DNA from 3 places in the Pseudomonas xantholysinigenes genome. Region 1 is predicted to be linked to each of the others. Evidence: riboswitches for the same ligand, from Rfam matches in the RefSeq annotation. Region 1 holds a riboswitch; each other region holds the start of a gene.
What was found. A riboswitch is a leader RNA that binds a small molecule or an ion and turns the genes downstream of it on or off. The one in region 1 is predicted to bind cobalamin.
Positions count from the first base shown of each region.

Region 1 (10,299 bases):
CGATCACCGGCAGGTCGTCGGCATACGGCTGGCTCAGGGTCAGCCCTGCATCGTTGGCCTCGAAAGCGTTGGAGGTGCCGAGCAGGTCGATCTCGCCGGCGCGTAGTGCCGTCAGCGCCAAGGCCCGGCTGGCATAGCGCCGGACTTTGATCGGTACCCCCAGTTGCTCGCCAATCAGCCCTGCGTAGTCGGCACTCAGGCCCTCGTAGTCGGCCTGGCTGGTGTTGATGTCGAACGGTGGATAGTCGGGGCGCGAGCTGCCCAGTACCAGGCCGGCGCGCATTTCGAGCCAGCGGCGATCCGCGTCGTCGAGTTGCAATGGTGACGCTGCGCTCAATGCCCGTGCCAACAGTTGGCGGTTTTCGCTTTGTACCTCGGCAGTGGCGGGCAATGGCGACAACAGGGCCAGCAACAGGCACAGCAGTGTGCGCCCGGTCATCGCTCAGACCACGTGGTTACGTTTGGCCAGGTCGACCATTTCCACCAACGACTCGACTTTGAGCTTCTCCATGATGCGGCCGCGGTAGGTGCTGATGGTCTTGGCGCTGAGGTTCATCTGCTCGCCGATGAATTTGTTGGACTGGCCGCCGCTGAGGCGGCGCAGTACCTCCATCTCGCGATTGGACAAAAGCCGCAGGCGCTCGCTTTCGCTCTCCAGCGTATTGCTGTTGAGCGCCATCTGTGGAAAGGTCGAGTAGCCTTTGACCAAGGCCTTGAGGGCGAACACCAAGGCATCGAGGTCTTCATCCTTGTTGACGAACGCAGAGATGCCTGCGTCCATGCAACGGCGCACGTATAGGTCGGCAGGTTGGCCGGTGAGGGCCATGATCCTCGGCGCGGGCTCCAGTAGCTTGAGGCGCTTGATCACCTCCATGCCATCGAGGTCGGGCAGGCCGATATCGAGGATGACCACTTCGGCCTTGGTTTCCCTGGCCAGGCGCGCGGCCTCCTTACCGCTGCCGGTCTCACCCACGACGGTGAAGCGTTCACGTTCAAGCAGCATGCGTACGGCCAATCGAACAATGTGGTGGTCATCAACCAGCAACACGGATGTCATTTGGGGAACTCCTGTCAAAGTGCAGCCCGCATCCTGCGTTCTATTGCATACGCAAGGCGGTGGGCCAACTGGGCTGCGCGCACCTTACGGACAATCAGGAGCCTTGGTAATAGGCGAGTATAGGCCTGTTGAAAAACCTTCGTGTGCTTGTTGAAAATTCCTACAAATTCATGTCAGGTGCAAACAGTGTGTGGCTTGTTGACCCGCTGGGTAGCCGCCGGGTTGTTGAGCAAGGCATTGCCTGTGCGGGTAGGGCGAGCCACCAGTTGCCCGCCACAATTGGGGCACTGCCCCTGGAAGTGGCGGCCGTTGCAGGTGCGGCAGAAGGTGCACTCGAAGGAGCAGATCAGCGCATCCGGGCTTTCTGCCGGTAGATCGCGGTCGCAGCATTCGCAGTTGGGGCGTAGTTCGAGTATGGCAGGCATTCCGTTGGCGGGGTGTGTGCAGTGTGCAACGCCGCCGCCCCGGCGGCAATCGCCTCAGTGGCCTTGGCGGTACAGGTGCGCGTGCCCGGCGCGGTACAGCGCCGACTCGGAGAACGGCGCATCGCCCAGCACATGGCCTACCAGGATCAGCGCGGTGCGGCGAAAGCCTTTTTCCGCGACCCGTTCGACGATGTCAGCCAGGGTTGCGCTGACCCAGTCCTGGTCCGGCCAGGTGGCGCGGTGCACCACCGCGATCGGACAAGTGGCTCCATAGTGCGGCAGCAGTTCATCGACGATCCTTGGCAGGTGCTTGACCCCCAGGTGGATGGCCAAGGTGCTGCCGTGCCGGGCCAGGTCGGCCAGTTGTTCGCCGGGCGGCATCGGCGAGCTGTCGCCGTAGCGGGTAAGGATGACGGTCTGGGCGACGTCCGGCAGGGTTAGTTCGCAGCCTAGCAGTGCGGCGCTGGCGGCGGTGGCGGTGACCCCAGGGATGATCTGGTAGTCGATGCCCAGTGCCCGCAAATGACGAATCTGTTCGCCGATGGCGCCATACAGGCTGGGATCGCCACTGTGCACTCGGGCCACGTCCAGGCCCTCGGCATGGGCCTGGCGCATGGCGTCGATGATCTGCTCCAGGTGCAGTTCCGCGCTGTTGAGCACTGTCCGTGCGCTATGGCCTTCGAGTACCGCCGGCGGGACCAGGGAGCCTGCGTAGATGATGACCGGACACTGGCGAATCAGGCGCTGGCCCTTGACCGTGATCAGTTCCGGATCGCCGGGGCCGGCGCCGATGAAGTAGACCGTCATGGCGGCTCCTTGCAGATAATGAAGGCGGATTATCCGCCGAACGCCAGTGCCAGGGTAGCGCCGGCAAGGACTTGCCGTGGTACCTGCAGCCTGGGTTGCGACGACGCGCGCGAGGCCAGGGCCAGCGCGGCGCTTTCGGCCACGCCCCAGCAACCGGTCTGGGCAAAGGCGATGGCCGAGCGTTGGCTGAGCAAGGGTTCGAAGGCGAGCAGGTGCGTGGCGTCGAAACAGACGAAGGGCACGCCGAGTCGCTCGGCCAGGGCCAGCAGGCCCGGCTCGCGGGCCTTGGTGTCGATGCTGGCGATGGCGCGCAGGGCCGAATGGGGCAGGGCATGGTTGGCCAGGGTTCTGCGCAACAGCACCGCCAGGGTCTCGACGGGGCAGCCACGGCGACAGCCGAAGCCCGCGTACAGCGCGGGCACTTGGCTGAGCTCGTGCATCAGGCCTGGCGGGCGCGGCGGAACAGCCAGGCGCTGAGCAGGCTCAGGGCCAGCCAGAACGCGGCGTTGGTCAGCCACGAAGCGATCTTGAACTGAGTGGCCAGGGCTTCCGGCGCGAGGCTTTCATGCACCGCAGGCTGCGGTGCGCCGACCACATGGGGGGCTACCAGCAAGACCACACCCAGGGCCTTGAGCAGCCAATGCCGGCCAAACACCAGCAAGGCCAGGCCGGCTGCCGTGGCGGCTGCGGTGCCGATCCACCAGGTCTGGCGCTGGCCGAGGTCGGCGGCCGCGGTCCCGGGTAGCTCGGGAGGCAGGCCCAGAGTCGGCGCCAGGCAGAACACCGCGAAGCCAGCCAGGCCCCACAGCGCACCCGTGGCGGTACGGCCTGGCTCGCGCAGGCTGTACAACGCGGCGAGGATCAGGGCGAAGCCGACTGCCACCACCAGGTTGCCGCCGGTGGTCGACAGCACGCGCTGCCAGCCATCTTCCGGCGCCCAGGCCTCGGCACTGTGCTCATGGCTGTGGCCGGGGGCCTCGTCGTGTTCGTGATGTTCGGCGACTGGGCCGGCGTTCTCGAAGGTTTCCGCCTGGAGAATCAGCGGGGCGACCCAGAAACTTTGCAGCAGGGTCAGCAGCAGGGCGGCCAGCAGCCCGCTGAAACCCGCGGTGCGGGCGATGCGCGTAATCATGCGGGCGTACTCAGTGGCAGGGGAAGGCGGCGCTGTGGCGGGTGTCGTGGGCGGCGTTGTGCACCGCTTCGATGTGCGAGAAGCCCGCGAAGTACACCAGGCACAGGCCCAGCAGGCTGGCACCCACGGCGACGAGCATGCGCTGGCTGAGGCTGACGGGGGTGGCGAGGCTGTGTTTGGCACTGGTGATGGGCATGACGCGTTCCTCTGCTGCTTTTGTTTTGGGCAACGGGCAAGCGCGACGCCCCCGGGCGCGGAGGGCCCAGGGCAAGCGACAGCACCCGCCCACCGCGGGGTTGTTCATCGAGCACCACAGGCCGGTCTCCGGGCTGGCGAGGCGGAGCAGGGCTCCGGTCGCTTACCGTTGCGGGGGCAGCACCGGCTTTGTCGGGGCTTGGTTCCAAGGCCGCGCGACGCACCGGTTTCCCGTTTCACCCCAATGGGGCACCTGAGGGCAGTGCGCTAGCAAATCACGGGGCGTAGCCGGCGTCAATCGCGGCGGCGGTTGACCGCTGTCGGGTGGATGCGTAGCCTTGCCGCTTCGAGGTTCTCAGGCCTGGCCTGAGCTAAGACGGGAACGCGGTACAAGCCGCGGCTGCCCCCGCAACTGTAAGCACTGAAAGGTTCGGCACAGGCCACTGCGCAGGCGCGCGGGAAGGCGCCGGACGGGTGCAAGCCAGGAGACCTGCCTCGCGACGTTTTCGACTTTCAACCGGGCGGGGTGATCCGGTGGCGAACGCGCCCGGCCAGCATGGCCGCGGCCGCCGTCCCGCATGCCCGCGCCATAGCCGCCAAGGGCAACGCGACATGAAAACACTGGCCAAGCTCCCCGTCACCATCGTCACCGGCTTCCTCGGCTCGGGCAAGACCACCTTGCTCCGCCACATGCTCGACAACGCCCAAGGCCGCCGTATCGCGGTGATCGTCAATGAATTCGGCGAGCTGGGCATCGACGGCGAGATCCTCAAGCAGTGCAGCATCGGCTGCACCGAGGAAGAGGCGCTCGGCCGAGTCTTCGAGCTGGCCAACGGCTGCCTGTGCTGCACCGTGCAGGAAGAGTTCTTCCCGGTGATGCGTGAGTTGGTGGCGCGCCGTGGCGACCTCGACCATATCCTGATCGAAACCAGCGGCCTGGCCCTGCCCAAGCCTTTGGTGCAGGCCTTCCAATGGCCGGAAATCCGCAACGCCTGCACCGTCGATGCGGTGATCACCGTGGTCGATAGCCCGGCCGTGGCCGCTGGCACCTTCGCCGCCTACCCGGACCAGGTCGACGCGCAGCGCAAGCTCGACCCCAACCTGGATCACGAGTCGCCGCTGCACGAGCTGTTCGCCGACCAGTTGGCCAGCGCCGACCTGGTGGTGCTGAACAAGGCCGACCTGATCGACGCCGCCGGCCTGGCCAAGGTGCGTGCCGAGGTGGCCGAGGAACTGCCGCCGGCGGTCAAGGTGATCGAGGCCAGCAGTGGCCGCCTGCCGCTCGACGTGCTGCTGGGCGTGGGGGCCGAATCCGAGGCGCATATCGACGGTCGCCGCACCCACCACGATTCGCACCACGACGGCGATGATCACGACGATCACGATCATGATGCCTTCGACTCGATCTCCATCGATCTGCCCGAGGCCGACGAAAGCCTGCTGCTCGATGCCCTGACCCAGCTGGTCGGCGAATTCGGCATCCTGCGCGCCAAGGGTTTTGCCGCCATTCCCGGCAAGCCGATGCGCCTGCTGATCCAGGGCGTGGGCACGCGTTTCGACAAGCACTTCGACCGCGCCTGGCGCAGCGACGAGCCGCGCATCACCCGCCTGGTGCTGATCGGTCAGGACCTCGACGCCGTGCAACTGGAAGCGCGCCTGCGCCAGGCCCTGGGCGCCTGACCCATGCACCTGCTGCGGACCCAGCCCGGCGGCTTCGTGCCGGACGACAGCATCGCCGACCTTGGCCAGACCCCCGCCGAGCTGGTGATTCTCTGCAGCGGCGACTCCCACCTGGCACTGCTCGCCGAAACCGCCGAGCAGTTGCCAAACGATTTTCCCAGCGTACGCCTGGCCAACCCTATGCAGGTGCAGAACCACGCCTCGGTCGACCTGTATGTCGACCAGGTGCTGCGCCATGCCAAGGTGATCCTGGTGTCGCTGCACGGCGGCGTCGGCTACTGGCGCTATGGCGTAGAACAACTGGTGGCGCTAGCCAGTCGTGGCGTGCAGCTGATCCTGGTGCCGGGCGACGACCGCCCGGACCCGGAACTCACCGATCTGGGCACGGTGCGTGGTGCCCAGGCAGAACGCCTGTGGCACTACCTGCGCCAAGGCGGCAAGGCCAACGCGATCAACCTGTTCAACTGCCTGGCCAGTCAATGGCTGGGGCGTGACTACGCCTGGGAAGAGCCCCAGCCGCTGCCGCGCACGGCGGTCTATCACCCGTCACGGCCCAGTGCCCAGTTGCAGGATTGGTACGGCGAGTGGAACCCCGAGTACCCGGTGGCACCGCTGCTGTTCTACCGCTCGCACCTGCAGGCGGCCAACACGGCGTTCATCGATGTGTTCTGCCAGCGCTTGCAAGCGTGCGGGCTCAATCCGTTGCCGATCGCCGTGGCCAGCCTCAAGGAGAGCGCCTGCCTGGGGCAGGTCGAAGCCTGGCTCGATGAGGTGCAGGCCGAGGTGGTGATCAACACCACCGGCTTTGCCCTGTCCAGCCCCGAGCAACCCAACCTGAGGCCGCTGCGTCGCGACGTGCCGGTGTTGCAGGCCATCTGCGCCCAGGACAACCAGCCCGGTTGGGAGCAGAGCGAGCAGGGCCTGGGCGCGCGCGACCTGGCCATGCACATCGCCTTGCCCGAGCTGGACGGGCGCATCATCACGCGCCCGGTGAGTTTCAAGGACCTGGCCTGGCGCAGCGAGCGCAGCCAGTCCGACGTGGTCTGTTACCGCGCCCACCCCGAGCGCATGGACTTCGTCGCCGAACTGGCGCGGCGCTGGGTGACGCTGGCGCGCCTGGACAACCAGGAAAAGCGCGTGGCGCTGGTGCTGGCCAACTACCCGACCCGTGACGGGCGCATCGGCAACGGGGTCGGCCTGGATACCCCTGGCGCCGCGTTGAATATCCTCAAGGCGATGCAGGAGCAGGGCTATCCGGTGGCTGGGCTGCCGGACAGCGGCACCGCGCTCATTCATCAACTGCTGGGCGGGGTGACCAACGACCTCGACCACCTCGATCAACGCCCCTGTGCCCAGAGCCTGAGTCTGGCCGACTACCAGGCGGCCTTCGCCGCGCTGCCCGAGGCCAACCAGCGTGCCGTGCTGGCGCGTTGGGGGGCACCCGAACAAGACCCGATGTTCCGCAGCGGGCGGATGATGATCGCCGGCTTGCGCTATGGCCTGACCTTCGTCGGCATCCAGCCGGCCCGCGGTTATCAGGTGGATCACAGCGCGGTGTACCACGACCCGGACCTGGTACCGCCGCACGGCTACCTGGCGTTCCATTTCTGGCTGCGCAACGGCTATGCCGCCGATGCGCTGATCCATGTCGGCAAGCACGGCAACCTGGAGTGGCTGCCGGGCAAGGGCGTGGGGCTGTCCGCCGAGTGCTGGCCGGATGCGCTGCTCGGACCGCTGCCGAACATCTACCCGTTCATCGTCAACGACCCAGGCGAAGGCGCCCAGGCCAAGCGTCGCACCCAGGCGGTGATCATCGACCACCTGATGCCGCCGCTGACCCGCGCCGAGAGCTACGGCCCACTGCGCCACCTGGAACAGCTGGCCGACGAATACTACGAAGCCCAGCTGCTTGATCCGCGCCGGGCCCAGGAGCTGCAACGGGACATTCTCGAGCTGCTCAAGCGCAACCACATCGACCGCGAATTGCAGCTCGAAGGCCAGCTGGACGATGCGGCCGTGTGGCTGCCGCGCCTGGATACCTACCTGTGCGACCTCAAGGAATCGCAGATCCGCGATGGCCTGCATGTGTTCGGCCAGTCGCCTGCCGGGCGCTTGCGCGACGATACGCTGCTGGCATTGCTGCGGGTGGCCCGGGGCGATGGCAAGGGCGGTAATGCCAGCTTGATTCGTGTCCTGGCCAAGGCGCTTGAGCTGGGCTTCGATCCGCTGGATTGCGACCTTGGCCAGGCCTGGGACGGGCCGCGCCCCGCGCAGCTGCAGGCGCTGGACGGCGCCTTGTGGCGGACCTGCGGTGATACCCGCGAACGCTTGGAACTGCTGGCATTGAGCTTGATCAAGCAGTCGTTGAGCGCAGCTGTCGAGCTGCCGCAAGCGCCTGGCTGGCAGCCGGTGGGAGCAGTGCTGGCGGCGCTGGTGGCGGATGTCGCACCCCGTCTCGACGCTTGCGGTGATGCCGAGATGGATGGCTTGCTGGCGGCCCTGGCGGGACGCTTCGTGCCGGCCGGGCCCAGCGGCGCCCCCAGCCGAGGGCGCCTGGACGTGCTGCCCACCGGGCGCAACTTCTATACCGTCGATGTGCGCAACCTGCCCACCACCACGGCCTGGCGCTTGGGCTTCGCCTCGGCCAACCTGATTCTCGAACGCCACCTGCAGGACCACGGCGATCACTTGCGCCAATTGGGTCTGTCGGTGTGGGGCACGGCGACCATGCGCACCGGCGGTGACGATATCGCCCAGGCCATGGCCTTGATGGGCGTGCGCCCGGTCTGGGCCACCGGCAGCCAGCGGGTCGACGACTTCGAGATCTTGCCCTTGAGCCTGCTTGACCGGCCGCGGGTGGATGTGACACTGCGGGTGTCCGGGTTCTTCCGCGATGCCTTCGGTAACCTGATCCGTCTGTTCGACGCGGCGGTGCAGGCAGTGGCGGCGCTGGACGAGCCGGACGACTGGAACCCGCTGGCCGCCCGTGTGCGTGCCGAGCGGCAAACCCTACTCGCCGAGGGTCTGGACGCCGACCAGGCAGCGCGTCAGGCAGGTTGGCGGGTGTTCGGCGCCAAGCCCGGTGCCTACGGCGCCGGGGTGCAGAACGCCATCGACGGGCGCTTGTGGCACAGTCGTGACGACCTGGCCGAGGTCTACCTCAATCACGGCGGCTACGCCTATGGCGCCAGCGACGACGGCACCCCGGCCCGGGCCCGCTTCGCCCAGCGCCTGGCCCAGGTGCAGGCGGTGCTGCAGAATCAGGACAACCACGAGCACGACCTGCTCGACTCCAACGACTACTACCAGTTCCAGGGTGGCATGCTTGCCGCCGCCGAGACCCTGGCCGGCACCACCCGGGCCAGTTACCACGGTGATCACAGCCAGGCCGACCGGCCACGCATCCGTACCTTGAAGGAAGAGTTGAACCGGGTGATCCGCGCCCGCGCCCTCAACCCCAAGTGGATCGACGGTGCCAAGCGCCATGGCTATAAAGGCGCCTTCGAGCTGGCGGCGACAGTCGACAACCTGTTTGCCTTCGACGCCACCACGCACCTGATCGACGATCACCATTACCAAGGCCTGGCCGATGCCTATGTGCTCGACCCTGGCACCCGTGATTTTCTCCGCGAACACAACCCAGAGGCCCTGCGCGACCTCACCGAGCGCCTGCTGGAAGCCCAGCAGCGCGGTTTGTGGCAGGAGCCGGGCGAATACCGCGACAGCCTCGAGCAGCAGTTGCTCGACGGCGAGGAAGACTGCTGAACATGAGCGAACCCGTGCAATTTCCCCTGGCGGCCGTGGTCGCTGCCGACGATCTCAAACTGGCCCTGTGCCTGACCGCCATCGACCCGAAGATCGGTGGCGTGTTGATCGAAGGCCCGCGCGGCATGGCCAAGAGCACCCTGGCCCGGGGCCTGGCAGACCTGCTGGGCGATGGCCCGTTCGTGACCTTGCCCTTGGGCGCCACTGAAGAGCGCCTGGTCGGTACGCTCGATCTGGATGCCGCGCTGGGCCAGGGCCAGGCCCGTTTTTCCCCCGGCGTACTGGCCCAGGCCGATGGGGGCGTGCTGTACGTGGACGAGGTCAACTTGTTGCCCGATCCACTGGTCGACCTGCTGCTGGACGTGGCTGCCAGCGGTACCAACCGTGTCGAGCGCGATGGCATTTCCCATCGTCATGCGGCGCGTTTCGTACTGATCGGCACCATGAACCCGGAGGAGGGCGAGCTGCGCCCGCAGCTGCTCGACCGCTTTGGCCTGAACGTCGCCCTCGAGGGCCTGCCGGCCCCGCAGGAACGCCAACAGATTATTCGCCGGCGCCTGGCGTTTGACACCGATCCCGAGGCCTTCTGCGCCGACTGGGCCGCTGCGCAGGCCGACTTGCGCGAGCGCTGCCGGGCCGCACGCGAGCGCCTGGCCGGCATAGCCCTGGACGACCAGGCCCTGGCCTGGATTACCGAGCGTTGTTTCGCCGCAGGGGTCGATGGCCTGCGCGCCGACCTGGTCTGGCTGCGCGCTGCTCGGGCTCATGCGGCCTGGCGTGCTGGCACGCGGATCGAGGAAGTGGATGTCGAGGCGGTGGCTGAGTTTGCCTTGCGCCATCGACGCCGTGCGGATGCGCCGGCGCCGCAGTCCACGTCGGCGGGCGAGCCGTCGCCGGCGCAGGATCTCCAGGCCGGGCAGGGCGACTGGGGCGCCTTGCCACCCCAGCTGGTGGGCGGCGGGCCTCGTCGCGAGGTGCCGAACTGGGCAAAAAAGCCCTGAGCATCCGCGCGCGCAACGCCCAGGCGACGGATGCCAGACCCCGCGTCGGTCAATTGTCGGGTGCTGCCCGTGGTCGCGCGCGCGCGGCCGACAGTGGCCGTATCGCCTGGCTGCCAACCTTGCTCAAGGGGCGGCCGCTTCAGCGCCGCGACCTGTGCTGGCAACAGCGCCAGGCCCAGCCCCCCGAGCTGTGGCTGGTGATCGTCGATGCCTCGGCCTCGACCCGTCGCCACCAGG
Region 1 is NZ_CP077095.1:3,212,998-3,223,296, reverse strand. It holds gene HU772_RS14270 (transporter substrate-binding domain-containing protein) at 1-439, opposite strand, end outside; gene HU772_RS14265 (response regulator transcription factor) at 443-1,057, opposite strand; gene HU772_RS14260 (DUF1272 domain-containing protein) at 1,231-1,473, opposite strand; gene cobM (precorrin-4 C(11)-methyltransferase) at 1,537-2,289, opposite strand; gene HU772_RS14250 (cobalamin biosynthesis protein) at 2,319-2,711, opposite strand; gene HU772_RS14245 (CbtA family protein) at 2,729-3,421, opposite strand; gene HU772_RS14240 (CbtB domain-containing protein) at 3,432-3,617, opposite strand; cobalamin riboswitch at 3,720-3,888, opposite strand; cobalamin riboswitch at 3,949-4,128, shown strand; gene cobW (cobalamin biosynthesis protein CobW) at 4,229-5,296, shown strand; gene cobN (cobaltochelatase subunit CobN) at 5,300-9,061, shown strand; gene HU772_RS14225 (magnesium chelatase ATPase subunit I) at 9,064-10,062, shown strand; gene HU772_RS14220 (vWA domain-containing protein) at 10,116-10,299, shown strand, end outside.

Region 2 (10,299 bases), 280 kb from region 1:
TCGGCCTGGCGCACCAGGTTCCACGCCTGCTGGTAGGTATTGATGTGACGCCCCCAGGCCAGCGCCTCGTAGCCGATGCGCAGGCCTCGGTCGCCGGCATGTTCGGCGAGCAGCCGCAGATCCTCCACCAACAGTTGCTCGTCACCCAGCGCATCGGGTTGGACGTTGCTGCACACCAATACCAGGTCGGTGCCCAGTTCCTGCATCAGGTCGAACTTGCGCTCGGCGCGATCCAGCTGTTTGTGCAAGCGCTCGCGCGGGCAGCCTTCGAAGTCGCGAAATGGCTGGAACAGGGTGATGGCAATGCCAAGATCGGCGCAACGCTGGCGGATCTCACGGGGGCTGCCGGCGTAGTACAGCAGGTCGTTCTCGAAGATTTCGACGCCGTCGAAGCCCGCGGCGGCGATGGCCTCGAGCTTTTCGGGCAGGGTACCGCTCAAGGACACGGTGGCGATCGAACGCTGCATGGGCAATTCCTTGTTGTTGTGGGCTGGTGTTGGCTGCAGCGGCCCTTTTGCGAGCAAGCCCGCTCCCACAGGTAGTGTTGATTGTTGTGGGCAGCGGATTGACCACGAATGGGCCGTGCCCGACAGGTGCTGTCTGGCACAATCGATTATTCGCAGGTAGAGTCGCCCCGGCAATGAACTTTGTACGGAACAGTTAGTTTCTGTTCGATTACCGCACAAAACCCTTTTTACTGAATTGCGCCACCTACCCCGCTGAACAACCATGAACACCAGCAGCAGGTTACCTCCGGCCATCCGGCGGGACCTGCGCTGCAACGCCCAGCGTCACCACATAATAAATTCAAGAAAACGGGTACCGATCTATGCACACCTTGCTCGCCCTGCGATCCGCGACGCCTCGTTCGTCTTCTCCCCATAGCCCCCGTTCGTGCCCCCGGCACTGACCCTGCGGCCCCTGACAAGAACAACGGAGACAACATGGCCCACTCAAGCTCCCAAGCTCGCAAAGCCACTGCCAGCGGCTGGATCGGCTCTGCCCTGGAGTACTACGACTTCTTCATCTATGCCCAGGCCGCGGCGCTGATCTTCCCGCAGATTTTCTTCCCCTCCAGCGACCCGAAGATGGCCATCATCGCCTCGCTGGCCACCTACGGCGTCGGCTACCTGGCGCGCCCTGTCGGGGCCTTCGTGCTCGGCCACTGGGGCGATACCCGCGGGCGCAAGAACGTGCTGCTGCTGTGCATGTTCCTGATGGGCCTTTCCACCATGGCGGTGGGCCTGCTGCCCACCTACCACGACATCGGCCTGCTGGCTCCGGCGCTGCTGGTAGTGCTGCGATTGATCCAGGGTTTCGCCGTTGCCGGCGAGATATCCGGGGCCAGTTCGATGATCATGGAGCACGCGCCGTTCGGGCGCCGTGGCTACTACGCCAGCTACACCCTGCAAGGCGTGCAGGCCGGCCAGGTGATGGCAGCGGCGGTGTTCCTGCCATTGGCCTACTTCATGCCCAGCGAGGCGTTCAATGAGTGGGGCTGGCGGATTCCGTTCCTGATGAGTGCGGTGGTGCTGATCGCCGGCTTCATCATCCGCAAGGAAGTCCACGAAACGCCGGCGTTCGTCCAGGAAGAACAGCAGGCCAAGGTGGCCAAGTCGCCGATCAGCGAGGCGTTTCGCCATAGCTGGCGGCACATGGTGCTGGTGATGTTCATGGCGCTGATGAACGTGATCCCGGTGGTCGCCACCATCTTTGGCGCCGCCTACGCCGTACAGCCGGCCTATGGCATCGGCTTCGACAAGAGCGTGTACCTGTGGATTCCGGTGGTGGGCAATATCGTCGCGGTGCTGGTGATCCCCTTCGTCGGTAGCCTCTCGGACAAGATCGGCCGGCGCCCGACCATGATCGCCGGCTGCCTGGGCTCGGGCCTGCTGGCGTTCGTCTACCTGTATGCGATCAGCATCCAGCACGTGCCGCTGGCCTTCGCCGCCTCGATCGTCATGTGGGGCATGGTCTACCAGGGCTACAACGCCGTATTCCCCAGCTTCTACCCGGAGCTGTTCCACACCCGCTATCGCGTCTCGGCCATGGCCATTGCACAGAACATCGGCACCATGATCACCGCCATGCTGCCGGCACTGTTCGCCATGGTGGCGCCGCCGGGGTCGGAAAATATCCCGCTGGTGGTCGGTGGGCTGGCGCTGCTGATTACTTGCGTGTGTGCCTTGGCTGCGTATCTTGCCCCCGAAACCCACCGCCTGGCGATGGAAGACCTGGGCAATCCCCACGCACGACCAGTGACGCAGGACGCCTCGCAAGCCAGCTGCAAAGACAGCCAGAAAGCGTTCGGGCATTGACACGAGCATCACTCGACCCTTGTAGGAGCCGGCCTTGCTGGCGAACCTGGCGATACGCTGGATGGCACCGGCGCGGCCGGTGTTCACCGGCAAGGCCTGCTGCTAGCGGATCGCAGAGGTCTTCTGAAGCTATTCAGGAAAACATTTAATGATATAAGATAACATTTCAATTATTCCTTCCCCGCGACGCTTTCCGATGACCAGCACCTCCCTCGCACCCAACCAACGCCTGCAAAGCATCGACGCCCTGCGCGGCCTGGTGATCCTGTTCATGCTCCTGGACCACGTGCGCGAAACCTTCTTCCTGCACCGCCAGGTCAGCGACCCGATGACCGTCGACGCCACCGACCCCAGTCTGTTTGCCAGTCGCACCCTGGCGCACCTCTGCGCGCCAGTGTTCGTGCTGCTTACCGGGCTGTCGGCCTGGTTGTACGGGGAAAAACACCGGGGTCGCGGCGAGGTCTCGGCCTTCCTGTTCAAGCGTGGCCTGTTCCTGGTGGTGCTGGAGTTCACCCTGGTCAATTTCGCCTGGACTTTCCAGTTTCCCCCCAGCGTGATCTACCTGCAGGTGATCTGGGCCATCGGCCTGAGCATGATCGCCCTGTCGCTGCTGGTGTGGTTGCCACGCCCGCTGCTGATCACCCTGGGCGTGCTGATCGTCGCCGGGCACAACCTGCTCGACGACCTGCATTTCGGGCCGGCATCGGTGCTGCATGTGCCGTGGGCGATCCTGCATGATCGTGGCTGGCTGGAACTCGTCGACGGGCTGCGCCTGCGCACCTCTTATCCGCTGTTGCCATGGATCGGCGTGATTGCCCTGGGTTACGGCCTGGGGCCTTGGTTCGCCGGCGGCAGCCAGGCTACCGAGCGCCAACGACACCTGCTGCTGGCCGGGGCCTTGGCCTTGCTGGGTTTCGTCGCGCTGCGCCTGCTCAACGGTTATGGCGAGGCGCCCTGGAGCCCCTACCCCAGCGTCACCCAGACTCTGATGAGTTTCTTCAATATCACCAAGTACCCGCCCTCGCTGCTGTTCCTGGCCCTGACCCTCGGTGTTGGCTTGCTGTTGCTGCGCGGCTTCGAACGTGCCGGCAACACCCGCTGGATCACCCTCCTGGCCGTGTTCGGCGCGGCGCCCATGTTCTTCTACCTGCTGCACCTGTATGTGCTCAAGCTACTGTACCTGGCCAGTGTCGCCCTGTTCGGCCACAACCAGGGCGACTATTTCGGCTTCGACCACATCGCGGCGGTATGGCTGGTCGCCGTGCTGCTGGCTGTTGCGCTGTACTTGCCGGTACGCGGGTTCGCCCGCCTGAAGGCGCGCCGCCGCGACCTGGCCTGGCTCAAGTACCTGTAAAAGCGTTTCGCCCGGCGGTGTGATGGTCTACCATGCCGCCCGCCGGTTTCCACACGGAATCAAAAGGGAATCCAGGGCTCGCCAACCGCGGGCCGAACGGAACTGCCCCCGCAACTGTAGGTGCCGAGCCCGCGCCATCGATGCCACTGGATGATCCATCCGGGAAGGCTGGCGCCGGGCCAGGACGCACCAGTCAGGAGACCTGCCGGCACGCATTCACCAACCGGCGGGGTGTCCGGGATGGTCATCCGCCTTGCGCTTCGAGCCCCTCGCTCGCGCTCGGCGATGCCTGTCCGTGCCCATGACCGCGCACCGCAAGACAGGAGATCGCCCCACCATGCTGCCCCGCCTCGCCACCTTGCTCGCTGGCCTGACACTATCAGGCCTGGCCCAGGCCAGCGCGACCCACTACCCGCTGACCCTCGACAATTGCGGCGTGCCCCAGACGTTCGCCCAGGCGCCCGAACGCGCAGTGACCATCGGCCAGGCCGGCACCGAACTGCTCTACGCCCTGGGCCTGGGCGAGCGCCTGGCGGGTACCTCGCTGTGGTTCAACAACGTCCTGCCCGAGTTCAAGGCGCAGAACGATCAGGTCGAGCGCCTGGCCGACAACGAACCGAGCTTCGAGGCCGTGGTCGGCAAGCGTCCGCAGTTGGTGGCGGTGCAGTTCGAGTGGATGGTCGGCGCCCAGGGCGCGGTGGCCACCCGTGAACAGTTCGCCGAATTGCACATCCCTACCTACCTGCTGCCTTCCGATTGCGAAGGCAAGGACAACCTGGTCGGTGCCGACGGCACCCGTCTGCGACCGTTCAAGGTCGAGAGCATTTACAAAAGCATCAGCCAACTGGCCGAAATCTTCGATGTGCAGGCGCGCGGTAATGCACTGAACACGGCGCTTCAAGACAGCCTGCTGCGCGCCCAGCGACAGTTGGCAGGCAAGGATCTGGCCCACACCAGCGCGCTGTTCTGGTTCTCCAGCGCCGACCTGGCGCTCGATCCCTATGTTGCCGGCCGCCAGGGCGTGGCCGACTTCATGCTGCAGACCCTCGGCGTGCGCAACGTGGTCGAGTCCAGCGAAGAATGGCCAACCGTGGGCTGGGAAACCCTGGCCCGGGCCAATCCGACCTGGTTGATCGTGGCCCGCATGGACCGCCGTCGCTACCCCGCCGACGACTACCAGAAAAAGCTCGAATTCCTGCGCACCGATCCGGTGACACGCAACATGGACGCGGTGCAGCAAGGCCGGATCATCGTGCTTGACGCCGATGCCATGCAGGCGGGCATCCGCCTGTTCCGCGGGCTGGAGGTGCTGTCCGCGGCCTTCGCCAGTGGCAAAGCAGCGCAACCATGAGCCGCCTGTTGCCCCTGGGCGCCTGCGCGCTGCTTGCCCTGAGCCTGGCCATGCTCGCTGGTATCGCCATCGGTGAGACCCGAGTGGGTGTCGATGTGGTCTGGCAGGTACTGGCCAACCAGCTATGGCAGGCCGGCCATCCGCTGGACCCGATCGACGCTGGCATCATCTGGAACTACCGCCTGCCGCGGACCCTGGTAGCGGCCGCTTGCGGTGCCGGGCTGGCCCTCTGCGGGGTGATCCTCCAGGCATTGCTGCGTAACCCGTTGGCCGAGCCGTACTTGCTCGGCCTCTCCGCTGGCGCCTCGACCGGCGCCGTGGCCGTCGGCCTGCTGGGGCTGGGTGGCGCGGCGCTGTCGCTGTCCGGCGGCGCCTTCCTCGGCGCGCTGGCGGCCTTCGCCTTGGTGCTGGCACTGTCCCAGGCCAGCGGCAGTCGCAGCCGCCACGACAATGCCCAGGTGATCCTGGCCGGCATCGCCGGTTCGCAGCTGTTCAATGCGCTCACCGCCTTCCTGATCACCAAGTCCGCCACGGCCGAGCAAGCTCGCGGCATCCTGTTCTGGTTGCTCGGCAACCTCAGCGGCGTGCGCTGGCCCGCCGTCTGGTTGGCGCTGCCCGCCGCCCTGCTTGGGTTGCTGGTGTGCCTGTGGCATCGCCGAGCTCTGGATGCCTTCACCTTCGGTGCCGACTCCGCCGCCTCGCTTGGCGTGCCGGTGCGCCGCACCCAATTGCTGCTGATCAGTTGCGCGGCGCTGGTAACCGCGGTGATGGTGTCGATCGTCGGTGCCATTGGCTTCGTCGGGTTGGTCATCCCCCACGCCCTGCGCCTGCTGCTCGGCCCCGGGCATGCGCGCCTGGTACCGGCCAGCGCCCTGGGCGGGGCGTTGTTCCTGATCGTCGCCGACATCGTGTCGCGCACGCTGATCAGCGGCCAGGTGATTCCCGTCGGCGTGGTCACCGCGCTGATCGGCGCACCGGTATTCGCACTGATTCTGGTCAGTCGGCGGGGCCGCCCATGACCGCTATGAACCCTCCGGCAACCGCGCCTATCAGTTGCCAGGGCCTGGGCCTGCGCCTGGGTGGGCGCGAGGTACTGCACGGCATCGACCTGGCGCTGCGTGCCGGCGAGACCCTCGGCGTGGTCGGGCCCAATGGCTCCGGCAAGTCCACCTTGCTCAAGCTCCTGGCTGGCCTGCGCCTGCCTAGCAGCGGCGCTGTCCAGTTGCTGGGCGAGACACTGACGACCCTGCCGCGCCGACGTATCGCGCAAATCCTGGCACTGGTCGAGCAACACGCCGACACCCTGGACGCCATCAGCGTGTTCGACGCCGTCGCCCTTGGTCGCACGCCCTGGTTGTCGGCCTTGGCACCCTTTGCCCAGGCCGATCGAGCCATCGTCGAACAGGCCCTGGCCGACGTCGACGCCAGCCACCTGCGCCAGCGCCGCTGGGGCGAGCTGTCCGGCGGTGAGCGCCAGCGCGTGCATATCGCCCGTGCCCTGGCGCAGCGCCCGCAGGTGCTGCTGCTCGACGAGCCGACCAACCACCTCGACATCCAGCACCAACTGAGCTTGCTGCACCAGGTGCAGGCGCTACCGGTGACGACCGTGGTGGCGCTGCACGACCTCAACCAGGCGTTGACCTGCGACCGTCTGGCGGTACTCGACCAAGGGCGTCTGGTCGCCCTCGGCGCACCCGAAACGGTGCTGACGCCGGAGCGCCTGCTGGACACCTTCGGCGTGCGCGCTCATTACCTCACCGACCCTGTGGACGGCGCACGCATCCTGCGTTTTCGCGCCACCTGAATCCGGAAACCGCCCTTGAAGCCCATCGCCCTGGCCCTGCCCCTGCTGAGTCTGACGCCCCTGGCCCTGGCCGATTCGGCGCAGTCGCAGTCAAGGGGGTTGATTGCCGACAGTAACTGGCAGTTGCTCAACCGCAGCATCTTCGACCAGCGTGACTACCGCCACGGTGGACGCAACGGCGGCGCGCGCAATGCCTACAAGCCGCGCCACGAGCGTAATGGCAAGGCCGAAGAGTGGGCCTATGGGGTGATGGGCACGTTCAACTCGGGATTCACCCAAGGACCGATCGGCGTCGGCGCGGATGCCCACGCCTACCTGGGCGCTCAACTCGACAGCGGCGGTGGCCGTGCCGGCAAGGCGCGACTGCTGGGGCTGGACAACGAGGGTCACCCCAAGCGCGCCTACAGCCGAGGCGGCGCCGCGCTCAAGCTGCGCGTCTCGAACAGCGTGCTGGCGTATGGCGAGCAACGGGTCAAGACGCCAGTGTTCAGTTCATCCGACAGCCGCCTGCTGCCCGAGACCGCCACCGGCTTTTTTCTCACCAGCCAAGAAATCGACAAGCTCAAACTGGTCGCCGGTCACTTCACCGCCAGCACCGACCGCAACGCCTCGAGCCACGACCAGGGCTTCGTGGTCAACTATTCCAATGCCCGCCAGGGCAATCAGTTCGGCCTGGCCGGTGCCACATGGAACCCAACCACCGGCATAAGCGCCAGCCTTTACACCTCGCGCTACCAGGACAGCTGGAACCAGCACTATTTCGGCAGTACCCTCAGCCACGCCCTCGACGATCGACGCAGCGTCAACCTCGACCTCAACCTGTACCGCACCCGTGACACCGGCAAAGCCTTGTCGGGACGTATCGACAACACCACCTGGAGCCTGGTCACCCGTTACGCCCAGGGGCCACATGCCTTCAGCCTCGGCTGGCAACAGGTGGATGGCGATAGCCCATTCGACTATGTGACACGGGGTGCCATCTTCCTCGGCAACGCCGTGCAGATGTCCGACTTCAATGCGCCCAACGAAAAGTCCTGGCAGGCACGCTACGACCTGAACATGAGCGGGTATGGCGTGCCGGGGCTGAGCTTCACCGCGCTGTATGTGCGTGGGTTCGCCATCGATGGGACACACGTGGACCCGCGAGGCGGCTATGCCTACCTAGGGTATGGCAAGGATGGCCGACACTGGGAGCGCGACCTGGAAGCGCGGTACGTGGTGCAGAGCGGCAAGGCCAAGGGCGTGGCGTTTTCCTTGAGGCATAACGTGCATCGTGGCAACACCGCGCAAGCGGAGCTGGATGGCGACCAGATTCGCTTGGCGGTGGAATGGCCATTGGCGGGTGGGTTCTGATTTCAACAGCCAGGGCGCGCCCTGGCCGGCATCAGACACCAGGTCGTCTGGTTCGCGCTCCCACAGGGATAATGGTTCCCTGCATGACAACGCAGCCGCAAAGGGCTGGGCGACCTCCTGCAGGTCAATCAGGCCGGTTCGATCGTCTTGGGCATTTGCCAGTAAGCCCGTTCCTGCGGCGTCAGGCTGGCAAGGACTTGGTCGAAAATCTCGTTGAACTCACTGCTGACATTGCCGAACGCCTGGAAGTTGGTCAGTAGGTAGCGCTTCACCGTTTTCGGCCAGTTTCCGGCCTTGTGCGCGGCGATGATGATGCCTTTGGCATCCTGGTAGTAGGCGGCCGGTTTCACCTCGGTCAGGCGTCGCTCGAAGTGGCCGAAGGTCCATTCGTCCTCACGGGCTTCGAATTCGTCCAGCAGTTTCACCTTGTATAACGCGAGATCGGGCATCGTAAGTTGCTCCTTGGAAATGACAGGGAAGGAGACGGTAGGCGATTGCACGCAGGGTGAAAATGAACAGGGTGTTGACCGCTGGGCTTGACCGAAGGAATGGTCTGACGAGCTCTTTAGCAACCCATCCTTGAAAGGCGTCAGAGCGGTCCTGTGGGCTCGACAGCATCATCCGCAGGCATCGACTTTCCACCAGGCGGGTCGACTGTCCTCGAATGAATGTGAGGCAGGCCTGAGGCCCGGCGCGCCCTTGTCGTCGAAGCAACCCAGCAACAAGGCCACGGTCGGTCCATCGTCGATGGCACCGAGGGAACTGCCACAGGTGACGCAGAAAGCGCGACTGGATACTGGCGAGGAACGGTACAGCGCAGGCACGCCATCCTCCCCGACCCAGCTGACTGCCGCCTTGGCGAACTCGACCCAGCACAGCGTCAACCCGCCCGAATGCCGCTGGCATTGACAACAGGAACAGGTATGGGGGAAATCAGGCTCGCCTTCGGCGACAAAGCGGATACGGCCACACAGGCAACCGCCCGTAAACATAGTCATGCAGCGCACCTCCTGCCGTTGCTGAAGCCAGCACGATAGCCAAAGGCGCAGCCATTACTGAGGGTAAAAAGTGTTACACCATATGGCATGACCGCACGCACCAACTGCGCCCTACACGGCGCACTGCTAGAGTGCCCGCCCGAACACATAACGACGTAGTGGAACCCACTTGATGGACAGGATATTTCAGTTTGTGGCGGTGGTCGTGCTGTGCACGCTCATCGGCACGGCATGCGAATACTACGAGGTGAACCGCTACCTCAAATGGTTGTTGATGGCGCTGCCCGCCCTCGTCTGGGTACGCCTGCGCAATCCGTTCCAAGGCTGAACAGAGCGCCACGTAAAGCGATTCACCAGATTTTCAATTGCGGTTCGAACCGGAAGGCAGACTCCGGCGTGCGGCCCGTGTGATCATGCAGTTGTCGCACATAGGATTGGTACGTCAGGTTCAACGAAGTGCCATACAACTGTTCCAGCACATACTCCACCAGCGCCGGCGCCAGCTGGAGATCCTTCTGGATGGCCATGCGCACCGCGCGGATGGCCATTTGTCGAGGGTTGGGGTTGGCTTCCAGATTGATATCCAGCACACGCCTTTGCAGGTCCTCGTCATAACCATGCCGCGCGCGCACCTTCAGCGCGTGTACATCAAAGATGACGGCATCCAGGTTAAAGAATGTGGTCCTGCACAGGTCAGACAGGTACTTGGCCTGCGCGTGCCCCTCACGAATTGCCCACGTGTCTTGCAGTGACCAGATATCGAACAGGCGCCCGTTCTCGCGGAACCGGAACCCACCAAACTTGTTCATGACCGGGTTGAGGCCGGCAAGCGCATGGCGGATTTGCTCGGCCGAAGCCGTGGTCACCATGTCAATGTCCGATGAGAAGTGCCTGACCCCCAAGCCGAAGTCCCTGACCATCCCACCGAAGATCACCACATCGGGAAGCTTGCAGCGGATGTTGACCAGGGTCGCCTGCAGCGACGGCTTGATGCCGTCGCGCTTACGCAGGTAGGTGATCAGCTTTTTGCGGGTGTTGATCATTGTTAGCGTGGGGTTGGTTTCTTGAAGGAATTCAGCTCTTCGAGCAAATTGACCGCGTAGGTGTCGGTCATTCCTGAA
Region 2 is NZ_CP077095.1:2,930,615-2,940,913, forward strand. It holds gene quiC (3-dehydroshikimate dehydratase QuiC) at 1-467, opposite strand, end outside; gene HU772_RS12950 (MFS transporter) at 945-2,318, shown strand; gene HU772_RS12955 (acetyltransferase domain-containing protein) at 2,515-3,672, shown strand; cobalamin riboswitch at 3,699-3,896, shown strand; gene HU772_RS12960 (ABC transporter substrate-binding protein) at 4,010-5,023, shown strand; gene HU772_RS12965 (FecCD family ABC transporter permease) at 5,020-6,042, shown strand; gene HU772_RS12970 (ABC transporter ATP-binding protein) at 6,039-6,827, shown strand; gene HU772_RS12975 (OprD family porin) at 6,843-8,180, shown strand; gene HU772_RS12980 (hypothetical protein) at 8,309-8,629, opposite strand; gene HU772_RS12985 (GFA family protein) at 8,798-9,178, opposite strand; gene HU772_RS12990 (hypothetical protein) at 9,351-9,506, shown strand; gene HU772_RS12995 (hypothetical protein) at 9,529-10,221, opposite strand; gene dgt (dGTP triphosphohydrolase) at 10,224-10,299, opposite strand, start outside.
Region 2: it holds a riboswitch for cobalamin, as region 1 does, so the genes downstream of both, HU772_RS12960 (ABC transporter substrate-binding protein) here and HU772_RS14240 (CbtB domain-containing protein) in region 1, are expected to answer to the same signal.

Region 3 (10,299 bases), 170 kb from region 1:
AGGTGTGGCCGGTACTCGCGGGTCGGCGCCGCGATACCGAGCGGCAACAACGCCTGGTGCAGGGCATACACCAACTGACGCAAGGCGACGGGCGCCTGCTCGGGCTCCAGCACCAGCGCATCGGCACGCGGCCACACCTGCATGCGGTCCAGCACCAGCCGCAGTGGCGCCTGCGGCAGTGTCAACCGGTCGACCGCGGCGCAGATCGACGAGACCTGCCCCGCATCGACATCGCCCAGAGACACCAGGGTGACATGGAAGTTCTCCGCCGGCACCGGCCTGCCGCTGCGCAGGCTCAAGCTCCGCCGCCATTGCGCCAGGGCCCGGCACTGGGCATCTACGACCGGCAAGGCGAAGAACAGGCGTTTGAAGGGCGCCCCGCTCGGGCGTGTGTCCTGGACCATGTCCTGCTCCTTGGCTGCGGATCGAAGGGTCGAGTGTAGCGCCCTGGCCATGGGAAAAGCCTGCAAGGGCTGTTGAATCGTTTACGCAACCCGTAGGCCATCCCACCTAAGTCGTGTGGATTTGTCGTAACAATAGGTACAAACCCGGCCCACGATTGTTTATGCTGGCGGGCTTACGCCATGGCGCATGGCCATTTTTCGACAAGTAAACGTCCATGAAAATTGCACTCGTACTGATCTTCGTACTCTCGATCGCCTATGTTCACCTGCGCGGTCGGGTTCGCCACAAACTGACCCGCCAGCTGGGCGACCACTCCAGCTTCCTGGCGCCGGTCAACGCCTTCCTCTACCTGTTCTCCAAGCACCCGGCCAAACCGTACCTGCCCGTGGAAGCGTTCCCCGAGCTGAAGGTGCTGCAGGACCACTGGCAGGAAATCCGCGCCGAAGGCCAACAGCTGCTGCAAGCCGGTGAAATCAAGAAATCCGACAACTACGACGATGTCGGCTTCAACTCGTTCTTCAAGACCGGCTGGAAGCGCTTCTACCTGAAGTGGTACGGCGAGAGCCACCCTTCGGCGATGACCCTGTGCCCGCGCACCACTGAACTGCTGCAAGGCATCGGCTCGGTCAAGGCGGCGATGTTCGCTACCCTGCCGCCAGGCGCCAAGCTGGTGCGCCACCGCGACCCATACGCCGGCTCCTACCGCTACCACCTGGGCCTGGATACCCCCAACGATGACGGCTGCTACATCGACGTCGACGGAGAGAAGTACTCCTGGCGCGACGGCGAAGGCGTGGTGTTCGACGAGACCTACATCCACTACGCGGCCAACACCACCGAGCACAACCGCATCATCCTGTTCTGCGACGTCGAGCGCCCGCTCAAGTACCGCTGGGCGAGCGCCTTCAACCGCTGGTTCAGCCGCAACGTCATGGCCGCCGCCGCCGCGCCCAACGACGCCAGCGACAAGACCGGCGGCATCAACCGCCTGTTCACCCGCATCTACAAGATTCGTGAACGCGGCAAGGCCATGAAAAAGCGCAACCGCACCCGCTACTACCTGGAAAAGTGGGCCGTGGTCGCGGCGCTGGTACTGGTCTTCATCTACATCTGATCGCCCTGCGCAAACCGGCTCCTACCCGCGCGTAGGAGCCGGCCTTGCCGGCGACCTTCGCGTCGCCCCTGTCCCGCCTCCCGAACAGCCCACTTTCGACTAGCCTGAAAGCTCCTGTTGCCAACCTGACAAGGTGAACACGATGAGCATGATGGACTGGGACGCCTACCGTAAGCAGTTGATGGCCGGCATCGGCGATCTCAAGCACCTTTCTCCCGATACCGTGGCCGGTTACATGACCGCCAGCGGTGCCGGCGCCAAGACCAACCACCTCGATGCCAAGACCCGCGAACTGATCTCCCTGGCCGTGGCTGTCACCACCCGCTGCGACGGCTGCATCGCCGTGCATTCGCAGCAGGCGGTCAAGCACGGCGCCACCCGCGAGGAAATCGCCGAGGCCCTGGGCGTGGCGGTGGCGATGAACGCTGGCGCCGCGCTGGTCTACTCGGCCCGGGCCCTGGATGCCGTGGGCAAGTCCGGCGCCTGACCCGGCCAGGCGTCGCCGCCCTTGCGCGGCGGCGCCGCGCCGCCCAGACTGAGCGGCTCAGTACCCGCAGGAACCGCCATGATCCAGATCCGCCCCATGACCCCGGAAGATTTCCAACGCTTCTGGCCCACCTTCCAGGCCATTGTCCAGGCCCGCCAGACCTACGCCTTCGACCCCGGGCTCGACCTCGAGCGCGCCCGCGCGCTGTGGCTGGAAACACCGCTGCGCACGCTGGTGGCCGAGGAAGACGGCGAACTGCTCGGCTCGTACTTTCTCAAGGCCAATGCCGGCGGCCCCGGCGCGCATGTGGGCAACTGCGGCTACATGGTCGGCGAATCTGCCCGAGGTCGCGGCGTGGCCCGGTTGATGTGCGAGCACTCGCAGAAACTCGCCCGCCAGGAGGGCTTCCTGGCCCTGCAGTTCAACTCGGTGGTGGCGACCAACGAAGTGGCCGTGGCGCTGTGGCACAAGCTTGGCTTCGACACCGTCGGGCGCTTGCCCAAGGCCTATCGCCATGCCGAACTGGGCCTGGTGGACTGCCTGGTGATGTACAAGTGGCTGGCCGACGAACCGGTGGTGGAAAAACCGCCACTGCTGATTGGCCGCAAGAACATCGAGGCGCGGGTGTCGCGTCGGCGCGGTCGCTGATCGACACAGCACATGGCACCGCATTGCCTGCTTCGTGGCGGTTCGACGCCCCGATCAATCCGCTGCCACAGGGGCAGCGCATGGTATGAGTCACAGAGGCGCCATTCACTCAAACGATTGACTCCCTGGCGCTTCGATGGTCAGATGCGCGCCAGTTTCAGGTGCCCTGCGCCGCCGCGCGCAAGGTGAAACGGGAAGCCGGTGAGTCGTCCCCACGACAAGTCCGGCGCTGCCCCCGCAACGGTAAGCGAGCGAACCCTTCGACAGACCACTGTGCCTCGGCATGGGAAGGTGAAGGCTTCACGACCCTCGCAAGCCCGGAGACCGGCCTGAGGCTTCACTTGGCAACCCGCGGTGGGCGGGCGCAGGCCGGTATCCGCGTGCGCGCCTGCCTACGCGGTTCGCCTTTGCGTGTTCTTCCACCGGGATCCATTCATTCCTGCAGCAGTGGAACGACATGTCCCGATTCAACAAGCTTCACACCCTGGCGGCGTGCCTCGCCGTCTCGATCCCGGCCCTGGCCGATGAACAGCCCGGTAGCCTCACCCTGCCCTCCACGGCGATCACCGACAACCGCGACCCGCAGGTGGTCGACCTGGCCACCCCAACCCAGGCCGGCTCGCGCCTGAACCTCAGCGCCCTGGAAACACCGGCCAGCACCAGCACGCTGAGCGAAGCGCAGATCCTCGGGCGCAACAACCAGACCGTGCAGGATGCCGTGACCCGCTCACCGGGCATCACCTTCATCGGCACGCCGGGCGACGGTGGCACCGGCCTGTCGGCCCGCGGCTTCAGCGGCCAGAGCTCGGTGATGACCCTGTTCGATGGCTCGCGCCTGTACGCCGGCGCCGGCACCCTGACCTACCCGGTCGACCCGTGGATGGTCGAGCGCATCGATGTAATCCGCGGCCCGGCTTCGGTGCTATATGGCGAAGGCGCCACTGGCGCGGTGGTCAACGTGATCCCGAAAAAGCCTTTCGACGGCGACATCCGCAACCACCTGCGCCTGGGCTACGGTTCCTGGGACCGCCAGCAGCTGGGCCTGGACAGCGGTGGCAGCCTGAGCGAACGCCTGAGCTACCGGCTCACCCTCAACCAGCAGGCCAGCAACGGCTGGGTCGACCGCACCGACTCGCGCAGCCTGGCGCTGTCGGCCGCGCTGCGTTTCGACGCCACCGACGACCTGAGCTTCACCTTGTCCCACGAGCGCGGCGACGCGCAGCCGGCCAACTACTACGGCACCCCACTGATCGACGGCCACCTGCGCGGCAGCCTGCGCAAGAAGAACTACAACGTCAGCAACGACCAGCAGCGCTACCACGACGAGTGGACGCGGCTGAACAGCGACTGGCAGATCAACGACAGCCTCAGCGCCAGCAACCAGCTGTACTACATCAAGAGCCGCCGCCACTGGCGCAATGCCGAGGAGTACGCCTGGGATGCCGACAGCGGGTTGGTCGGGCGCGCCAGCTTCCTGGAAATCAAGCACAACCAGGAACAGATCGGCGACCGCCAGAGCTTCACCTTCGATCACGCGCTGTTCGGCCTGGCCAGCAAGACCGTGGTCGGGGCGGAGTACAACAAGATTCGCTTCAATGTCGACAGCAACTCGCCCTACAACGACGACGGCAGTGACCCACTCGACCCTTGGCAGCCCACCCCCGGCGGTTTCCACAGTGGCTCGCCGCTGCGCCCGCAGATGCTGTCCAAAACCAGCACCTTTGCGCTTTTCGCCGAAAACCGAACGCAACTCACCGAGCGCCTGTCGTTGGTGACCGGCGTGCGCCGCGACCAGAACCATATCGATCGCGACAACCTCGTCGACGGCACCCGCAACGACCGCAGCCTGCGCGGCGGTAACTGGCGCGCTGGGCTGGTGTTCGCGGCCACCGACGATCTGTCGTTGTACGGCCAGTACTCCACCAGCGAGGACGGCGTCGGCGACCTGCTGACCCTGCGACCGGAAGACCGCCTGGAACTGACCGAAGCCAAGCAGACCGAACTGGGCTTGAAACAGCGCTTCTGGGACGGACGTGGCGAGTGGACGCTGGCGGCGTACCACATCGTCAAGAAGAAGTTGCCGGTCTATGACGTGGTCTCCAAGCGCAGCCAGCAAGCCGGCCAGCAGACTTCCGATGGGCTCGAAGCGAGCCTGGAATTGGCATTGGGCAACCAGTGGCAGGTGTCGGCCAACGCCGCGTTGGTGCGGGCCAAGTACGATGATTTCCTGCAACGCAGCGGTGGCGTTGTCTACGACCGAGCCGGCAATCGCCCGCAAGATGTCCCGCACCGAACCGCCAACCTGTGGTTGAGCAAAGGCTTCGGCCAGGCGGTCGACGCCGGCATCGGCCTGCGCTATGTGGACGCACGCTACACCAGTGCCGCCAACGACGCCCAGGTACCGGGCTACACCGTGGTCGACGCCAACCTCGGCTGGCAAGTGCTGCCCGATGTGCGCCTGGGCCTGCAACTGAACAATCTGTTCGACCGCCAGTACGCCCAGTCCAGCTACAGCGGCGAGCAATGGTTGCTGGGCGCGCCGCGGTCGTATTTCGCCACGCTGGACTACAGCTTCTAAGGCCACGGCCTCGAACCCTCGCCATGCGATATTGCAGGCAAACCTGGCACCAGCTACGCCGGTGTTCGCGGCTGAAGCCGCTCCCACAGCAACCGCGCCGGTTTCATGGCATGCACCACACCTGTGGGAGCGGGCTTACCCGCGAACCAAGCGACGCGGTGCCTGGCACCGGCTACGCCGGTGTTCGCGGCTGAAGCCGCTCCCACAGGGACCGCGCCGGCATCAAGCCATGCGCTACACCTGTGGGAGCGGGTTTACCCGCGAACCAAGCGACGCGGTGCCTGGCACCGGCTGCGCCGGTTTCATGGCATGCACCACACCTGTGGGAGCGGGCTTACCCGCGAACCAAGCGACGCGGTGCCTGGCACCGGCTTTGCCGGTGTTCGCGGCTGAAGCCGCTCCCACAGCGACCGCGCCGACCTCAAGGCATGCACCACACCTGTGGGAGCGGGTTTACCCGCGAACCAAGCGACGCGGTGCCTGGCACCGGCTGCGCCGGTGTTCGCGGCTGAAGCCGCTCCCACAGCGACCGCGCTGGTTTCATGGCATGCACCACACCTGTGGGAGCGGGTTTACCCGCGAAGCAAGCGACGCGGTGCCTGGCACCGGCTATGCCGGTGTTCGCGGCTGAAGCCGCTCCCACAGCGACCGCGCTAGCTTTAACAGATGCCTCGAGCGCTTGGCGGGATTGCTTTCACAGCTGATGCCACCTGTAAATCCTCGCCGTTCGATATCCGTTATGCATCGATTGCATTTGTCCCCCGCGCCGAACCCATGGCATGAATGCAGGTCCACGCCTTTACTTGGCCGCATTCCGCCTACCAGGAGATTCCGCGCATGAGCAAGCCCGAGTACATTCCGCCCAAGGTCTGGACCCACCAGGCCCCCTCCGGAGGCCAGTTCGCCAGCATCAACCGTCCGGTCGCCGGCCCCACCCACGACAAGCCGCTGCCGGTCGGCAAACAGCCACTGCAGCTCTACTCGCTGGCCACGCCCAACGGCGTCAAGGTCACCATCCTCCTGGAGGAACTGCTCGCCCTCGGGCACGTCGGCGCCGAGTACGACGCCTGGTTGATCCGCATCGGCGACGGCGATCAGTTCGGCAGCGGCTTCGTCGGGATCAACCCGAACTCGAAGATCCCCGCCCTGCTCGACAACAGCGTCGAACCGCCGGTGCGGGTATTCGAGTCCGGCTCGATCCTGCTGTACCTGGCCGAGAAGTTCGGCGCCTTCCTGCCCAAGGCCCCGGCCGCGCGTACCGAGAGCCTGAACTGGCTGTTCTGGCAGATGGGCTCGGCGCCCTACCTGGGCGGCGGTTTCGGCCATTTCTATGTGTATGCGCCAGAGAAATTCGAATACGCCATCAACCGTTTCACCATGGAAGCCAAGCGCCAGCTCGATGTGCTCGACCGACGCCTGGCCGAAAGCACCTACCTGGGCGGCGACGAATACAGCATCGCCGACATCGCCGTCTGGCCCTGGTATGGCCAGCTGGTGCGCGGCAACCTGTACGGCGCCGCCGAGTTCCTCGCGGTGGATGAATACCGCCATGTGCAACGCTGGGCCGAACTCATTGCCCAACGCCCAGCCGTGCAGCGCGGCACCCGGGTCAACCGCACCTGGGGCGACGAAGCCAGCCAGGTGCCAGAGCGTCATTCAGCCACAGACCTGGACTGAGCCTGGAGCGGCCTTGCCGAGGCTTCGGACCGACAAGGCCGCGCGGCCAGAATGCCGCGCTGCAACGAAGCATTTCCCCACTGCATGCCTGCGCCCCTCGGGACCTTCTTGCTACACTCGCCGCCATGATTTTTCCACCTGCACAACTGTGGTGACAGCATGATCGAGGTAACCGAGGTTTCCATTGCCGAGCTGCGCGACGCGCTCGAGTCCGGCCGCACGACCGCCGTCGAACTGGTCAAGGCCTACCTGGCACGCATCGACGCCTATGATGGCCAGGACACCGCCACCGCGCTCAACGCCGTGGTGGTGCGCAACCCTGAAGCCCTGAAAGAGGCCGAAGCCTCCGACGCCCGTCGCGCCCGTGGCCAAACGCTCGGCCCGCTGGACGGCATCCCCTACACCGCCAAGGACAGCTACCTGGTCAAGGGCCTGACCGCCGCCTCCGGCAGCCCGGCGTTCAAGGACCTGGTCGCCCAGCGCGATGCCTTCACCGTCGAGCGCCTGCGCGCCGGTGGCGCCATCTGCCTGGGCAAGACCAACATGCCGCCCATGGCCAACGGCGGCATGCAGCGCGGCGTCTATGGCCGCGCCGAAAGCCCGTACAACGCCAACTACCTGACCGCGCCGTTCGCCTCGGGCTCGTCCAACGGCGCCGGCACCGCCACCGCCGCCAGCTTCAGCGCCTTCGGCCTGGCCGAGGAAACCTGGTCCAGCGGCCGCGGCCCGGCTTCGAACAACGGCCTGTGCGCCTACACCCCATCGCGCGGAGTGATCTCGGTACGCGGCAACTGGCCGCTGACGCCGACCATGGACGTGGTCGTACCCTACGCCCGGACCATGGCCGACCTGCTGGAAATTCTCGACGTGGTGGTCGCCGACGACGCCGACAAGCGTGGTGATCTGTGGCGCCTGCAGCCATGGGTGCCGATCCCGGCCGCCTCGAGCGTGCGCCCGGCTTCCTACCTCGACCTGGCCGCGGATGCCGGGTCGCTCAAGGGCAAGCGCTTCGCCGTGCCGCGCATGTACATCAACGCCGATGCCGAAGCCGGCACCTCGGAAAAGCCGGGTATCGGCGGCCCCACCGGCCAACGCATCAACACCCGTGCCAGCGTGATCGCATTGTGGCAGCAGGCCCGCCAGGCCCTGGAAGCCGCTGGCGCCGAGGTGGTCGAGACCGACTTCCCACTGGTTTCCAACTGCGAAGGCGACCGCCCCGGCGCGCCGACCGTGTTCAACCGCGGCATGGTCAGCAAGGAATTCCTCCATGACGAGCTGTGGGAACTGTCCGGCTGGGCCTTCGACGACTTCCTGCGCGCCAACGACGACCCCAAGCTCAACCGCCTGGCCGATGTCGACGGGCCGCAGATCTTCCCCCACGACCCGGGCACCCTGCCCAACCGTGAGGATGACCTGGCCGCTGGCATGGATGAATACGTCAACATGGCCAAGCGCGGCCTGAAGACCTGGGACCAGATCGCCACCGTGCCCGACGGCCTGCGCGGCCTGGAAGCCACCCGCAAGCTCGACCTGGAAGACTGGATGGACGCCCAGGGGCTGGACGCCGTGCTGTTCCCCACCGTGGCCGATGTCGGCCCGGCGGACGCCGACATCAACCCCGAATCGGCGGACATCGCCTGGAGCAACGGCATCTGGGTGGCCAACGGCAACCTGGCGATCCGCCATCTGGGCGTACCGACCGTCACCGTGCCGATGGGCGTGATGGCCGATATCGGCATGCCTGTGGGGCTGACCTTTGCCGGCAAGGCCTACAGCGACAACAATCTGTTGAAATTCGCCGCCGCGTTCGAGTCGACCGGGTCGCGTCGCATGATCCCGCCGCGCACGCCAAAACTGGGCTGATCCACGCCCCACGAAACGCTTGAACAGCGCTCGCCAAATTCAACCAATTGTGTAAAATTCAACACAATATTGAATTTGGCGAGCCTCCATGCCCCCTTCCGATCCCCTTCACGAACGCCAGCTCACCCTTACCGTCCTCAAGGCCACCCTCCAGGCCCTGGGCAGCGTCGCGCCCAACAACCTAGAAATCCTCCTGCACGACCTCGACCACCCGGAACACTCCGTGGTGGCCATCGTCAATGGCCATCTCTCCGGCCGCCGGGTCGGCAGCCCGATCCTCGCCGCCCCTGAACAAGACCAAGGCTTCAAGGCACTGATGCGCGCCACGGTCGAGCAGCGCGGCTGTGACCCAGTGGTATTGCCCGACTACCCCACCACTCTCAAGGGCCGCACCCTGCGCAGCGCCACGGCGATTTTCCGCGACAGTACCGGCCACCCCTTCGCCAGCCTGTGCGTGAACAGCGACGTCACCGGCCTCGACGCGGCCATGGCCTTCCTCCAGCACTTCCAGCCGCTGGGCGCGGCCTGTGCCACGCCCAGCAATGCCGAGCCCGCCGACATGGCGGTACTGATGACCGAGATCATCCAGGACGCGCTGCTCCACAGCGGCCAGGGCCGGCTGAGCAAACAGGCCAAGGTCGAGGCCGTGCGGGTCATGCAGGAACGCGGCCTGTTCATCGTCAAGGGCGGCGTGAAGAAGGCCGCCGAAGCCCTCGGCGTCACCCGCTACACCGTCTACAACTACCTGGAGCAGCTGCGTGGCGAACACACGCCAGCTGCCCGCGACTGACCTCAGGAGCTCCCATGCCATTGCATATCCATACCCCGCTGATCGAGTCCCGCCCCCTGTCGCGCACTGCCGGGCGCCCGGTGTGGCTCAAGCTCGAGGCCCTGCAGCCCTGCGGCTCGTTCAAGCTGCGTGGGGTCGGCCACGCCTGTGAAATACACCAGGGCCGTGGCGCGCGGCATTTCGTCTCGTCTTCAGGCGGCAACGCCGGCCTGGCGGTGGCCTATGCCGGGCGCAAGCTGGGGTTGCCAGTCACGGTGGTGGTGCCCGAAACCACCACCGAGCGGGCCAAGGAGTTGTTGCGCCAGGAAGACGCCAGCGTGGTGGTGCATGGCAGTTCCTGGCAAGAGGCCAACGCCCACGCCCAAACGCTGCTGGGGCCGAACGATGCGTTCATCCATCCTTTCGACGATCCACTGTTGTGGGCCGGCCATGCCAGCATGATCGACGAAGTGGCGGCGGCAGGCGTCAAGCCCGACGCGGTGGTGCTCTCGGTCGGTGGCGGCGGGCTGCTCAGCGGCGTGGTCGAAGGTCTGCAGCGCAATGGCTGGCACGACGTTCCGGTGCTGGCGGTGGAAACCGAGGGCGCAGCTTCGCTGCACGCGGCCATCGAGGCCGGGCATACCGTGGAACTGCCCGGCATCCAATCGGTGGCGACCTCGCTGGGGGCCAAGCGGGTGGCCGAGCAGGCGCTGGCCTGCTGCCGCACCCATACCGTGCACAGCCACCTGGTCAGCGAC
Region 3 is NZ_CP077095.1:3,381,695-3,391,993, forward strand. It holds gene thpR (RNA 2',3'-cyclic phosphodiesterase) at 1-404, opposite strand, end outside; gene lpxO (lipid A hydroxylase LpxO) at 620-1,519, shown strand; gene HU772_RS14995 (carboxymuconolactone decarboxylase family protein) at 1,662-2,006, shown strand; gene HU772_RS15000 (GNAT family N-acetyltransferase) at 2,085-2,654, shown strand; cobalamin riboswitch at 2,797-3,001, shown strand; gene HU772_RS15005 (TonB-dependent receptor) at 3,112-5,232, shown strand; gene yghU (glutathione-dependent disulfide-bond oxidoreductase) at 6,070-6,909, shown strand; gene HU772_RS15015 (amidase) at 7,069-8,772, shown strand; gene HU772_RS15020 (helix-turn-helix transcriptional regulator) at 8,861-9,562, shown strand; gene HU772_RS15025 (pyridoxal-phosphate dependent enzyme) at 9,577-10,299, shown strand, end outside.
Region 3: it holds a riboswitch for cobalamin, as region 1 does, so the genes downstream of both, HU772_RS15005 (TonB-dependent receptor) here and HU772_RS14240 (CbtB domain-containing protein) in region 1, are expected to answer to the same signal.